Novipirellula artificiosorum: one gene and its partner. The protein of the gene in region 1 interacts with the protein of each later gene in a pairwise test. Links are inferred from orthologs where the notes say so. Each region holds a gene or a part of one and is shown on either strand. Other genes may lie near its edges.

Region 1 (5,295 bases):
CCAAAGTAGGTGCAATCGGAGGAGAGGTTGCGGGCGACTTCGCGGCCGGTTTCGGTCAACACATAGACGTAATCGTTCGTTGCCGTCGAGCTTTTGTAAGCGACGCGTTGCTCCATTTTGAGTCGATTCAGCAGAGGCTCGACCAACCGGAACGGCAGCTTGACCTGATCAGCAACTTTGCGACCTTCGCACTCGCCAACATTTCGCAGGTAGCGATAGACGATCGCTTCAAGCAACGACTCATTGATACGGCACGACTGCAAATCACGGGGCTCGGCCGGACGCCAACATTCGTCGCGACTTGGCGTAAAGCCCGCGGCGGCAGCAGCGGCTCCCGCATTGCCTTGCCCCCTATTTGTTGGCGGCGCCGCGGCAATCGGTTGCCCAGAAGACTTGGTGGCAACGGGAGCGGAGACCGGTGGCGTTGGAGGGGGCGCTTGTTGAAGCGGCGCCGAAGCGGCTGGTTCGGTGGTGGGTCGCGCAGCTCGTGGCGGCTGCTTCTCGCGACGGGGTTCGGCGGGACGCTCACCGCTGAGCGAATGGATTCGAGAGATCAACGCATCAAGCTGATCTTCGACCGGATTTTGGTTCCCATCCTGTTTGGTGTCCACGCTGCTCGACATGCTTGAGCCATTTGAAGTGTTCGGGCGATTCATCAGTTTACTTTTGAGTGATCGAGAACGCGGTCAAAAACAGATTGAGCGCAAGAAGACACTCCCACGTTTGTTATCGGCGATCGACGCGGCCAAGTTCCGCAGAGGCTCGAGAAAGCGAACGGAGTTCCTGGTCACGACAGCCCGCAGTTAACGCAGATCCAGAACAACCGGCATAAATCCCCCCGTTGTTAAAGCGGGGAACTGCCAGCCCAGCATTACGGCTGATGCTTCGCGGCCGCGCGACAAAGCCGGTCCATGATCGCACGTCCCATCCCAATCGGCTCACACACATCCACATGGATCTGGTCGAGCCCCAAAAGGTCCAACCGCCTCAGCGCGGCGAACAGCCGCCGAGCCACTTCGTTGAGGTCACCCGAATCACTCAGCGTTTCAAGTCGATCGTATTGAGTCGCCTCTGCGGTATCGAGAGGTGAGAAGGCGATCCGTCCTGTTCGCGGCAAGACATCAACGGCTTGGTTGCCGGCCAACAGAAAAAGTGGCGTCGACGGACTGTAGTGCTCGCGCAGCATGCCCGGCGATTCGATTTCACCAGGTTCGAACTGCGTTTGTCGAATCAATCTTTCGATCGGAACATCGAGTCGACGGGCAACCTCTTCGGCCGAGACGGCGCCCGGTCTCAACAAGCGAGCTCCCGATCGATCAAGCGCGACGATCGTCGACTCGACACCACAATCACACGGGCCCCCGTCGATGATCAGCTCGACCTCGCCTGCTAATCCACGGGCGCAATGCTCGGCCGTCGTCGGGCTGATGTAGTTGGAACGGTTCGCACTCGGGGCTGCGATCGGAAAGGGACACCGCTCAAGCAGTCGCGTGGCGACGGGATGCGAGGGGACCCTGACCGCCACCGTGTCGCGGCCAGCGGTCACGCAAGGAGGAACCTTTTCGCTGCGTGGCAAAACGAGCGTCAACGGCCCCGGCCACAAATCGCTCAGTGCATCAAATTGTTGCCGCGTCGAACCGTCAACCGGCAACGCTGCCGCTTCGCCAATCCGGTCTACGGAGGCAACGTGCACGATCAAGGGATTATTCGCAGGCCGCTGTTTTGCGGCGAAAATCCGCATCACCGCCTCGCGATTCCACGCATTGGCGGCCAAGCCATAAACGGTCTCGGTGGGAAGGACCACGAGTCGGCCTTCACCAAGCAGCGTCACGGCTCGATCAAGGGTCGATTCACTCGGCAGTTGAATCAGCGTCTCTGTCATCGAGTTAATCTAGCAAACCGACCTCAACGAAAAAAGGACGCACCCGTCTTCGATCCCGCTAAGCTTGGCAGTCGCCCGCGTAAAAAGGGGGCCCCGTTTGCTTCAAGAAAGACTCTCCAACTGTTCACTTTTCTCCGCGGGTAAAATTCATCGGTTCCGAGAAGATTCTGCTTCAATCGCATTGCAAGTCAACAGAGGGCCAAACGCTAGCAAACTCACGTCCGTGGCGATCATTTTCGTGCGGGCCATCGTTCCAGGTTACGCGTTCTGATGCGTGCCCAGGGATTGCTGGCAAGTTGTCACTCAATTCTTGGTGCAGTTATCCATCGAGATTTTCGATTCATCCCTTTCAAAGGCTGACTCTCCCATGAACGCTGTTGCGAATCCGAACGTCGCCCCACTCGAAAGCACACTTAGGACTCAAAAGGAATTGACGCCGCAGCCCCTTCGCCCGGCGCCAGCCGAGCCGCTTGGAGCTTTACTTGCCGCGATTCGCGCGGACGCCACCGAACGATCGCAGCAGTATGTACTCCGCTGCAATACCGGTCACGATGGCGAATAACCGTCGTGCCGCAGCATCCTGGTGATCGTACGGGATTCCGGTATCGAACCGGCAGCCGCCCCCACGACCGACCTCGGTACAAAACGCACGAAGGGTGAATCCTAAACGGAGGCACCTGCAAGCGACCGCAGGATCTCGACGCCCCGCCGCAGTTGGTCATCACTGGCGGCGAAACTGATCCGAAAATGGGTGTCACGCGAGCTGAAAATGTTACCTGGGATGATCAGCAAACCCTGGCCAATCGCTCGTTCGACAAACGCTGCGCCGCTGTCGCCGGGAGCTTTGGGAAAGACATAAAAGGCACCGCCGGGTCGTGCAATCTCGTAACAATCACTGAGCGATTCGACGATAAAATCACGTTTTCGTCGGTAGTCATCCATGTGGCCGCGAAGGCTCACTTCCATCGCTCGGAGCGCTCCCCACTGCGCCGGTTGTGGTGCACAGACGAACGAGTATTGCTGGATTTTGAGCATCGTTCGAACGATCTCACTCGGCCCGTGCACGTACCCCACTCGCCAACCGGTCATCGCATGGCTCTTGCTGAACCCATCGATCACGATGGTCTGATCATTGAACGAAGCCGGCGAAACAAAGTCACCGTCATAGAAGAACCGGCTGTAGATCTCATCTGATAAGAGGGCGATTTTTTTGTCAGCGGCTAAAGCGGCGACGGCCTTCAATTCCGCTTCGGACGCGGTCACGCCTGTGGGATTGGCAGGACTGTTGAGCAGAATCATCTTGGTTCTTGGAGTGATAGCCGCAGCAATTTTTTCGACGTCGAGATCAAAATCGGGATACGAATCGACTGGGACGGGAACGCCGCCGCACATTCGTACGAGCGCAGGGTACATGACAAAGAACGGGTCCAAGAAAATGACTTCATCGCCGGGATTCACCATCGACAACATCGCCAACATCAACCCGCCACTGGTCCCGCTGCTCACGAAAACATCACGATCTTCATGCGAATACTTGGCGGCAACCTCTTGACGGATGGCTTCCCTCAATTCCGCGATCCCTTGGGTGGGGGAATACGCATTTTTACCATCGCGAATCGCTTCGATCGCAGCCTCTTTGATCGAATCCGGAACATCGAAATCGGGTTGCCCAATCGACAAATTCACGGGATCCTTTAGTTTGGCGGCCAAATCAAAGACTTTTCGAATACCGCTACTATCAAACGTGGTGGTGCGATCAGCGATCCATGGGTGCATTGCAAGTTCACTTCGAACACGAGAAGGTAAACAGGAGAGTCGATTGAACCGACAAGTGTATCAAGAATTGTGGATCGGGCTGTAGCCCGCATGACGGTTGTCCGGTGCGGAGGAGGCGTGGTAAGCAACGAACCAAGGTGAGCAGATGGCAAAAATCCAATCCGTCGAACCGGTGATCCGTATTTGTGCGGTGATTTCGCGTTACGAGGCAACGCGACAGTGGGCCATTGACCAGCTTTGCGGGCGTTGGGGCGAGGCGGTCGTGAACACAACCGTGATGCCCTTTGAAGCAGGCGGCTACTATGAAACCGAAATGGGCGCCGGCTTAGAAAAAACCATTGTCGCCTTCGGCAGCCCGTGCGACCCCTCGCCATTGGCCGACTGGAAATTGGAAACCAATGCTCTCGAGCGACAGTACGCATCGGCGAGCGAAGCCACGGAACCACGCCCCTTAAACCTGGATTGCGGGTATGTGACACAGGCCAAACTGGTCTTAGCAACCACGAAAGACCGCGATCACCGGATCTACCTGCGTGACGGGATCTTTGCCGAAGTGACGCTAACGTATGTGCATCGCCAGTGGATCGATCACCGCTGGACCTATCCCGACTACCGAACCGAGGAGGTGAAACAATTTGCAAACCAATGCCGCAGCCGACTTCGACAACACATCAAATCGACGCGTCAATTCCGAAGCCGGGCAAGCCGTCAAAGCACCTGAAAACAGGAATCGCTGAGCCGTTGATGTTCAGCCTTTACAGAACGTCCGGCTTAGCAGTTACAATCATGGGGTTCATGCAACACCATCCTTTCCCTCTTTAGGATCCATACGTAATGCCCAAAACACCGTTCTCTTCCGATCGTCGTCAATTCCTGCAAGCATCCAGTGCGGCGTTTGCTGCAACCGGACTGTTTGGATCTCGTTTGTTCGCCAACGAATCGGACGATGCCCCCTTTAAAATCTCGCTCGCCGAATGGTCGCTCCATCGCACGCTGCGTGATGCATCCTCGGGAGTCACCAACATGGATTTCCCAGGCATCTCAAAGAATGAGTTTGGCATCGATGGGGTGGAATACGTTAACCAGTTCTTCAAAGACAAAGCAAAAGACAACAAGTATCTCGCCGAACTAAAAACGCGATGCAAAGACCTTGGGGTCAACAGCGTCTTGATCATGGTCGATGGCGAAGGCGCCTTAGGCGATCCCGATGACGCCAAACGCAAGCAAGCGGTGGAGAACCATTACCAGTGGGTCGATGCGGCGAAGTTCCTTGGTTGTCACAGCATTCGTGTCAACGCATCAAGCCGCGGAAGCTACGAGGAACAACAAAAGCTTGCAGCGGATGGCCTGCGAAAACTCAGTGAATACGCCGCTCCGCAGGGACTCGGCGTCATTGTCGAAAACCACGGCGGTTTAAGCAGTAACGGCAAATGGTTGTCGGACACCATCAAGATGGTCGGCCTCGACAACTGCGGCACGCTCCCCGACTTTGGGAACTTCTTCGTCAACCGCAATCCACCGGAATGGTTTGACAACTACGAAGGCGTTGAGTTGATGATGCCGTATGCGAAAGCCGTTAGCGCAAAGACTCATGACTTCGCTGGTGATTTCCTCGTCGTTCATGCGAACATTGATGG
Region 2 (5,244 bases), on another replicon or contig:
CGACAAGAATACGGCCAAGTTGAATAGCTTGTCGTACAACAAGTGCATGAAGAACAAGCCCACCAAAATTGCCTTGACCGTCGCAATCCCCATCACAATGGCAACATCATAACTGCCAAAATCAAAACTGGCCTGAGCCACCGTGATCACGGTCAAGATCACTAAGGCGATAAAAACCGCCAACAGCATCGGCACCGGCATCGGATGGGCAAAATCCCAGCCATCCTGTTCGTGGTGGTCCCCAGAAACCGAATGAGCATCAGCAGCGTGATCGTGAGCAGACATAATGGCGACAAATCAAAAAACGGAAATCAAGATTGAAATGGTAGAAAAAGAAGTTTCGCTGCTTGACGGCTAAAGCGTGAACTCCAATCACACACCCTAGCGAATCAAATACAAAAGTGGGAACAAGTAAATCCAAATCAGGTCAACCAAGTGCCAGTACAACCCAACATAGTCGACGGGACCAAAGTATTGCCGATTGAAATCTTGACGGACAGAACGGACCAGCAACCAGACCAGAACGCCTATACCCGCAAGGATATGGATCGCATGGATACCGGTCATGCAGTAGTAGATACTAAAGAACACGCCAGCTCGGCTTGGTGTCAAAAAATCCCGCGGCGCTTTTTGGATCGTTGCATCGGAGTCCGCCGAATCGTTTAAGATCGCCGAGCCGCTGGCAATTTCCGCTTGAGCTTCCAGTGCTTCGAGTTCGTTCTTCAACCCGCTGTTGGTCGCATCGCCGGCCAATCTTTCAATGACGCCAAACTCGGTCGCACCTCGATCCTCTCTGCCCAACAGCGAACTTGTCGAGGCCAACTCAAGAGCGTGTTCGCCTGACTCATGGTGAGTTGTAGCGTGCGTTTCGCCCGAGTCGCCGCTCTCCAGAAACGTCCCCAACCCAACACCAATGAAGAAGCTAAACGCGACGACCGTCAACGGTTTCAAACAGGCGACTTGAAACTTATTACCCTGCAGAGCTGCGGAAATCAGCCAAACCACAACACCGACCAACGCCAGTGCAAACGGCAGACAGATCCATACCAGATAATTCGGCGAATCAGCGTGATGAGGGTGAGCCGGGTCGTAGCTGAACATGCCAGCCGGCAACAAACCCATTTCCCATTTGTGCGAATACTCGATTGCTTTGACACCCAAGAAAATCATCGCGCAAGACAGGGTTGACGCCAGCATCGCGGTCAATTTTCTGTACTCTTCGGTTTGAGCACAACGAACGGCCCACGCCATGGTCAGCGAACTGAACAGCAGCACGCCGGTGTTGATTGCACCGAGTTTTGTATTGAGGAATTGACTACAGCCCTCGAACACTTCGGGGCGAAGCATTCGAAAGATCGCGTAGGCGCAAAACATGCCACTGAAGAATAATACTTCCGTGACGAGGAACACCCATGTCCCCAGCTTGCCACTATCGTACTGTTGTTCAGGCGTTTCAAAATGGTGTGCCAAGAACTTCGGATGGTCGTGGTCGTGACCGTGAGCCCCATGGGAATCGGTCGCGGAGTCGGCTTCGAAAGTGGACATGAAATTGGGAACGCTGAAGGATGAGGATGATTTCAAACAAGGAAGAACAAGCGAAGCAGCTACTGCTTATCGGCTGCGTGAGCCGGCGCTTCCGCTGGCTCGGTCTCGGGCACCATTTTACGTTCCGGCTCGATCGTCACGTAGCGTTCGTTTTGCTCATCCCATTCGATGTCATGGAAGTCATACGGATCGCCAACGACCGGAGGCCGCTCAAAGTTGTAGAACGGAGGAGGGCTGGTGCAATTCCATTCCAATGTCGCGCCGCCCCAGGGATTCGCCGAGGCTCGTTTGCCACGCACCAGTGACATCAACAGCACAACCAAGGCGACCAATAATCCGATGCCAAGGATCAAGGCTCCATGCGTGCTGGCGGTATGCAGCGTCGCAAACTCGGGGTCATACGTTGCATATCGGCGTGGCATCCCACGGCTACCCAAAATGAACTGCGGCAGGAAGGTCAGGTTAAACCCAAGAAACACCAAAAAGGCCGATATCCGCCCGCCGTTCTCGTTGTAAAGCTTGCCGAACATCTTGGGCCACCAATGGAACAAACCTCCCAGGAACGCAACCAGGGTTCCACCCACCATCACGTAGTGGAAATGGGCAACGACAAAGTAGGTGTCGTGCAGGTGTTGGTCGGTTGCCAGGGTCCCGAGATGAAGCCCCGTCAGCCCACCAATGGTGAACAAGAAAATGAACGAGATCGCGTAGCACATCGGCGTCGTGAGGCTGATCGATCCCTTGTACATCGTCGCCAGCCAATTGAAAACCTTGATGGCAGAGGGGACCGAGACGGTAAACGTCAAGGCGCTGAAAATAATCGTCGTCATGTCGCTCATCCCGGCGGTGAACATGTGATGCCCCCAGACCAGGAAACCAAGCAGTGCAATCGCGATCGACGAGTAGGCGATGAAGCGATAACCAAAGATGTGTTTGTGACTATGGACGCTAATGATCTCGCTGATGATCCCAAAGGCTGGCAGGATCATGATGTAGACGGCCGGATGGCTGTAGAACCAAAAGAAGTGCTGGTAGGTGACCGGGTCGCCATTGTATTCAGGATCAAAAATCCCAATGTGCATCGTCCGCTCCGCGATCAGCAGCAGCAACGTGATTCCCAAAACGGGCGTTGCCAACACTTGGATGATGCTGGTCGCGTAGGTAGCCCACAAGAACAGCGGCATCCGGAACCAGGTCATTCCGGGAGGACGCATCGTGTTGATCGTTACGATGAAGTTCAAGCCGGTGAAAATTGAGCTGAAACCAAGGATAAATGCCCCCAGCGTCGCCATGATGACCGACGTGTCGGTCGTTGTGCTGTAAGGCGTGTAAAAGGTCCAACCGGTGTCGAGACCGCTTGCGCAAAGCGCCATCACGAAAAAGATCGCACCGAAAATCCAAAGGTAGAAACTGCTGAGGTTCAATCTCGGGAAGGCAACGTCTTTCGCCCCGAGCATGATGGGGACTAAGAAGTTACCGAGGGCAGCGGGAATGCTCGGGATGATGAACAAGAACACCATGATCGCGCCGTGAAGCGTGAACACTTGGTTGTAGATGTTGTTCGTGAACAGAGTCCCATCAGGATCGAGCAAATGCCATCGCAAAGCGAACGCCAGCAATCCGCCAAGGGCGAACGACAGGGTCACTCCGATCAGGTACATGACGCCGATCCGTTTGTGGTCGAGCGTGAACATCCAACTGAGAACCCCCTTGGAGTTCGTCAGATAGTTTTCGCGTTCGGTTGGAAAACCAGGGTCACGCACGGTGGCTCCCGGAATATTCAATCCAGCAGACATGTTTCTCTTACCTCGTTAAAACGCGACAGGTGCGTTATTGGTCTTTGTCGGGTTGGTTTGCGTAGCTGTTTATTCCGCATTGGCGGAGAGTGACTTCATGTAGGCGATCATCGAATCAATATCGTCATCGCTCAATTGGCCCTTGTAGCTCGGCATCACGGGCTGATATCCGGCGGCGATTTTCTCTTTCGGGTAGATGATTGATTCACGAAGGTAATTCTCATCCACTTTGACCGTCGCACCGCTGGTGAGTGCACGCATCGATCCGAACGCGTCTTTCCAAGTCGGGCCTACGCGTGGTGAACCATCGATACTGTGACAGCCCGAGCAACCGCGACGGGCATAGAGTTTTTCACCATACGATTCAAGTGACTCGGTATCGCTACGGCTGCTGTATTTCTTGATCCATGCATCCAGGTCCTCGCGAGTCTTGTGGACCACGACCACGGTCTGCATTTGCGAGTGGTTTTCGCCACAGTACTCCGCACAATACAAGTCGTAAAAACGGTAGCCATCGGGAGTGAATTGGTACTTGTCGTAATCCCACTCCGCCCCACTCTCTTCGGTTTCTTTGACCGCAGCAGCCAAGTCCTCGTCGCTGACCTTTTCGGTTGCCAGAGTCGGTTCAAACCACATGTAGTTGTAACGCCCCGGAACAACATCTTTCTTTGCACGAAACGCAGGGACATAGAGACTGTGGATCACATCACTGCTGCGCATCGTCAACTTGGTAGGTTCATTCACAAGCAAGTGCAACTCGGGGTGAAACGTCCCGCGTCCGTAGTCCATCGTCCAGCCCCACTTGAACGCTTGCACGCCCACTTCGTAGGAACCATCGGGAACCGTCCGCATGTCCAAGTAGACCTTGGCACCGAAGATAAACATCCCAACCAAGAAAATGGACGGGATCACCGACCATGCCAGCTCGAGAGGCGTGTTGTGTGACACTTGGCTTTCGGCCTTTTGACCTTTTGCCTTGCGGTATTTGAGTGCAAACCCAAACAATGCGATGATCACGCCGACGAAAAAGACGAATCCGATGCCGGTAATGACTTTGTAGAGCCAGTCGACTTCCGAGGAAAACGTCGACGCGGAATCGGGGAACCACGCGTAGTCTTCGGTGTAGTCGGCGAGCAGCGAGAATGCGGCAGGTAACATGGTCAGTTGTCGTTTTTCTAAGTTTCGTTAAGTCTGATTGTTCTAGGAGTTGTCGTTTCCATCCGATGCGACAGATCGAACCGATCTCATCGATCCGTCGAGTCGGTTGTCGGTTGAGTTTTAGGCGTTCGTTTCCGTCCGAACCAATAAGGGGCGAGACAAGCAAGCATCAGAACGACCGTCGCGCCCCCGCCGACGCTCATCAAACGCCGTGCTTGAGGGGTGTAGCTGTTGCTGTCCGAATCGTAGCTGTAACACCACAAAATGAACTGATCGACTGGCGACCCGACCGTGCCTTCGCCCGCCTCGATCAACGCCAATTTCAGTTGCTCGGGTGGAAACTCGATGCTCAGCGAGTATCGCGAAATGATGCCTTCCGGCGAGACGAACGCTAACATCGCGGGATGGTTGTATTGTTTGTTGACCGCGTCATAGCGGTAACGAAATCCTAATAGATCCGCGAGTCGTGTGATCACCGGCTGCGTCGCAGTGCAGAACTCCCAGCCATCGCTGGCGCCGAGTTGGGCGGACAATTGATCGACATATTTTTCTTTGGTACTACGAATCTTCTCGGTCGTTTCCAAGGGATCGATGCTGACCGTTAAGATGCGAAAATCCTCACCAATCTTCAAATCCAATTCGTTAAGCGATTGGGTCAATGCGTTCAGTTGGACATTGCATAGCATCGGACAATCGCTGTAGTTGAGCGTGACGATCGTCGGTTTCTTGCCATCGAGAAAATCGC

The links. The genes of interacting proteins can lie anywhere in the genome.
Region 2: the proteins of Poly41_RS20610 (region 1) and Poly41_RS13870 interact in binary tests that used the Escherichia coli proteins (3 or more experiments, as listed by UniProt). The link is inferred for Novipirellula artificiosorum from one-to-one orthologs.

Annotation. Positions count from the first base shown.
Region 1 is NZ_SJPV01000008.1:30,530-35,824, reverse strand. Bases 1,603-4,591 are described here. They hold Poly41_RS20610 (pyridoxal phosphate-dependent aminotransferase), read right to left. Parts: upstream 3,659-4,591; coding sequence 2,546-3,658; downstream 1,603-2,545. Other genes in these bases: Poly41_RS20600 (sugar phosphate isomerase/epimerase family protein), read left to right, coding at 4,493-4,591; Poly41_RS20605 (DUF4416 family protein), read left to right, coding at 3,804-4,379; Poly41_RS20615 (hypothetical protein), read left to right, coding at 2,250-2,444; Poly41_RS20620 (L-threonylcarbamoyladenylate synthase), read right to left, coding at 1,603-1,882. Outside these bases: Poly41_RS20625 (ATP-binding protein), read right to left, coding at 1-656; more of Poly41_RS20620, read right to left, coding at 872-1,602; more of Poly41_RS20600, read left to right, coding at 4,592-5,295. UniProt on the Escherichia coli protein: Shows aminotransferase activity with methionine and histidine as substrates, and to a lesser extent also with phenylalanine.
Region 2 is NZ_SJPV01000004.1:361,148-366,391, reverse strand. What follows is about bases 974-3,911. They hold Poly41_RS13870 (cytochrome c oxidase subunit I), read right to left. Parts: upstream 3,342-3,911; coding sequence 1,605-3,341; downstream 974-1,604. Other genes in these bases: Poly41_RS13865 (cytochrome c oxidase subunit II), read right to left, coding at 3,411-3,911; Poly41_RS13875 (cytochrome c oxidase subunit 3), read right to left, coding at 974-1,545. Also shown: Poly41_RS13880 (cytochrome C oxidase subunit IV family protein), read right to left, coding at 1-285; more of Poly41_RS13875, read right to left, coding at 382-973; more of Poly41_RS13865, read right to left, coding at 3,912-4,499; Poly41_RS13860 (SCO family protein), read right to left, coding at 4,586-5,244. UniProt on the Escherichia coli protein: Cytochrome bo(3) ubiquinol oxidase is the terminal enzyme in the aerobic respiratory chain of E.coli that predominates when cells are grown at high aeration.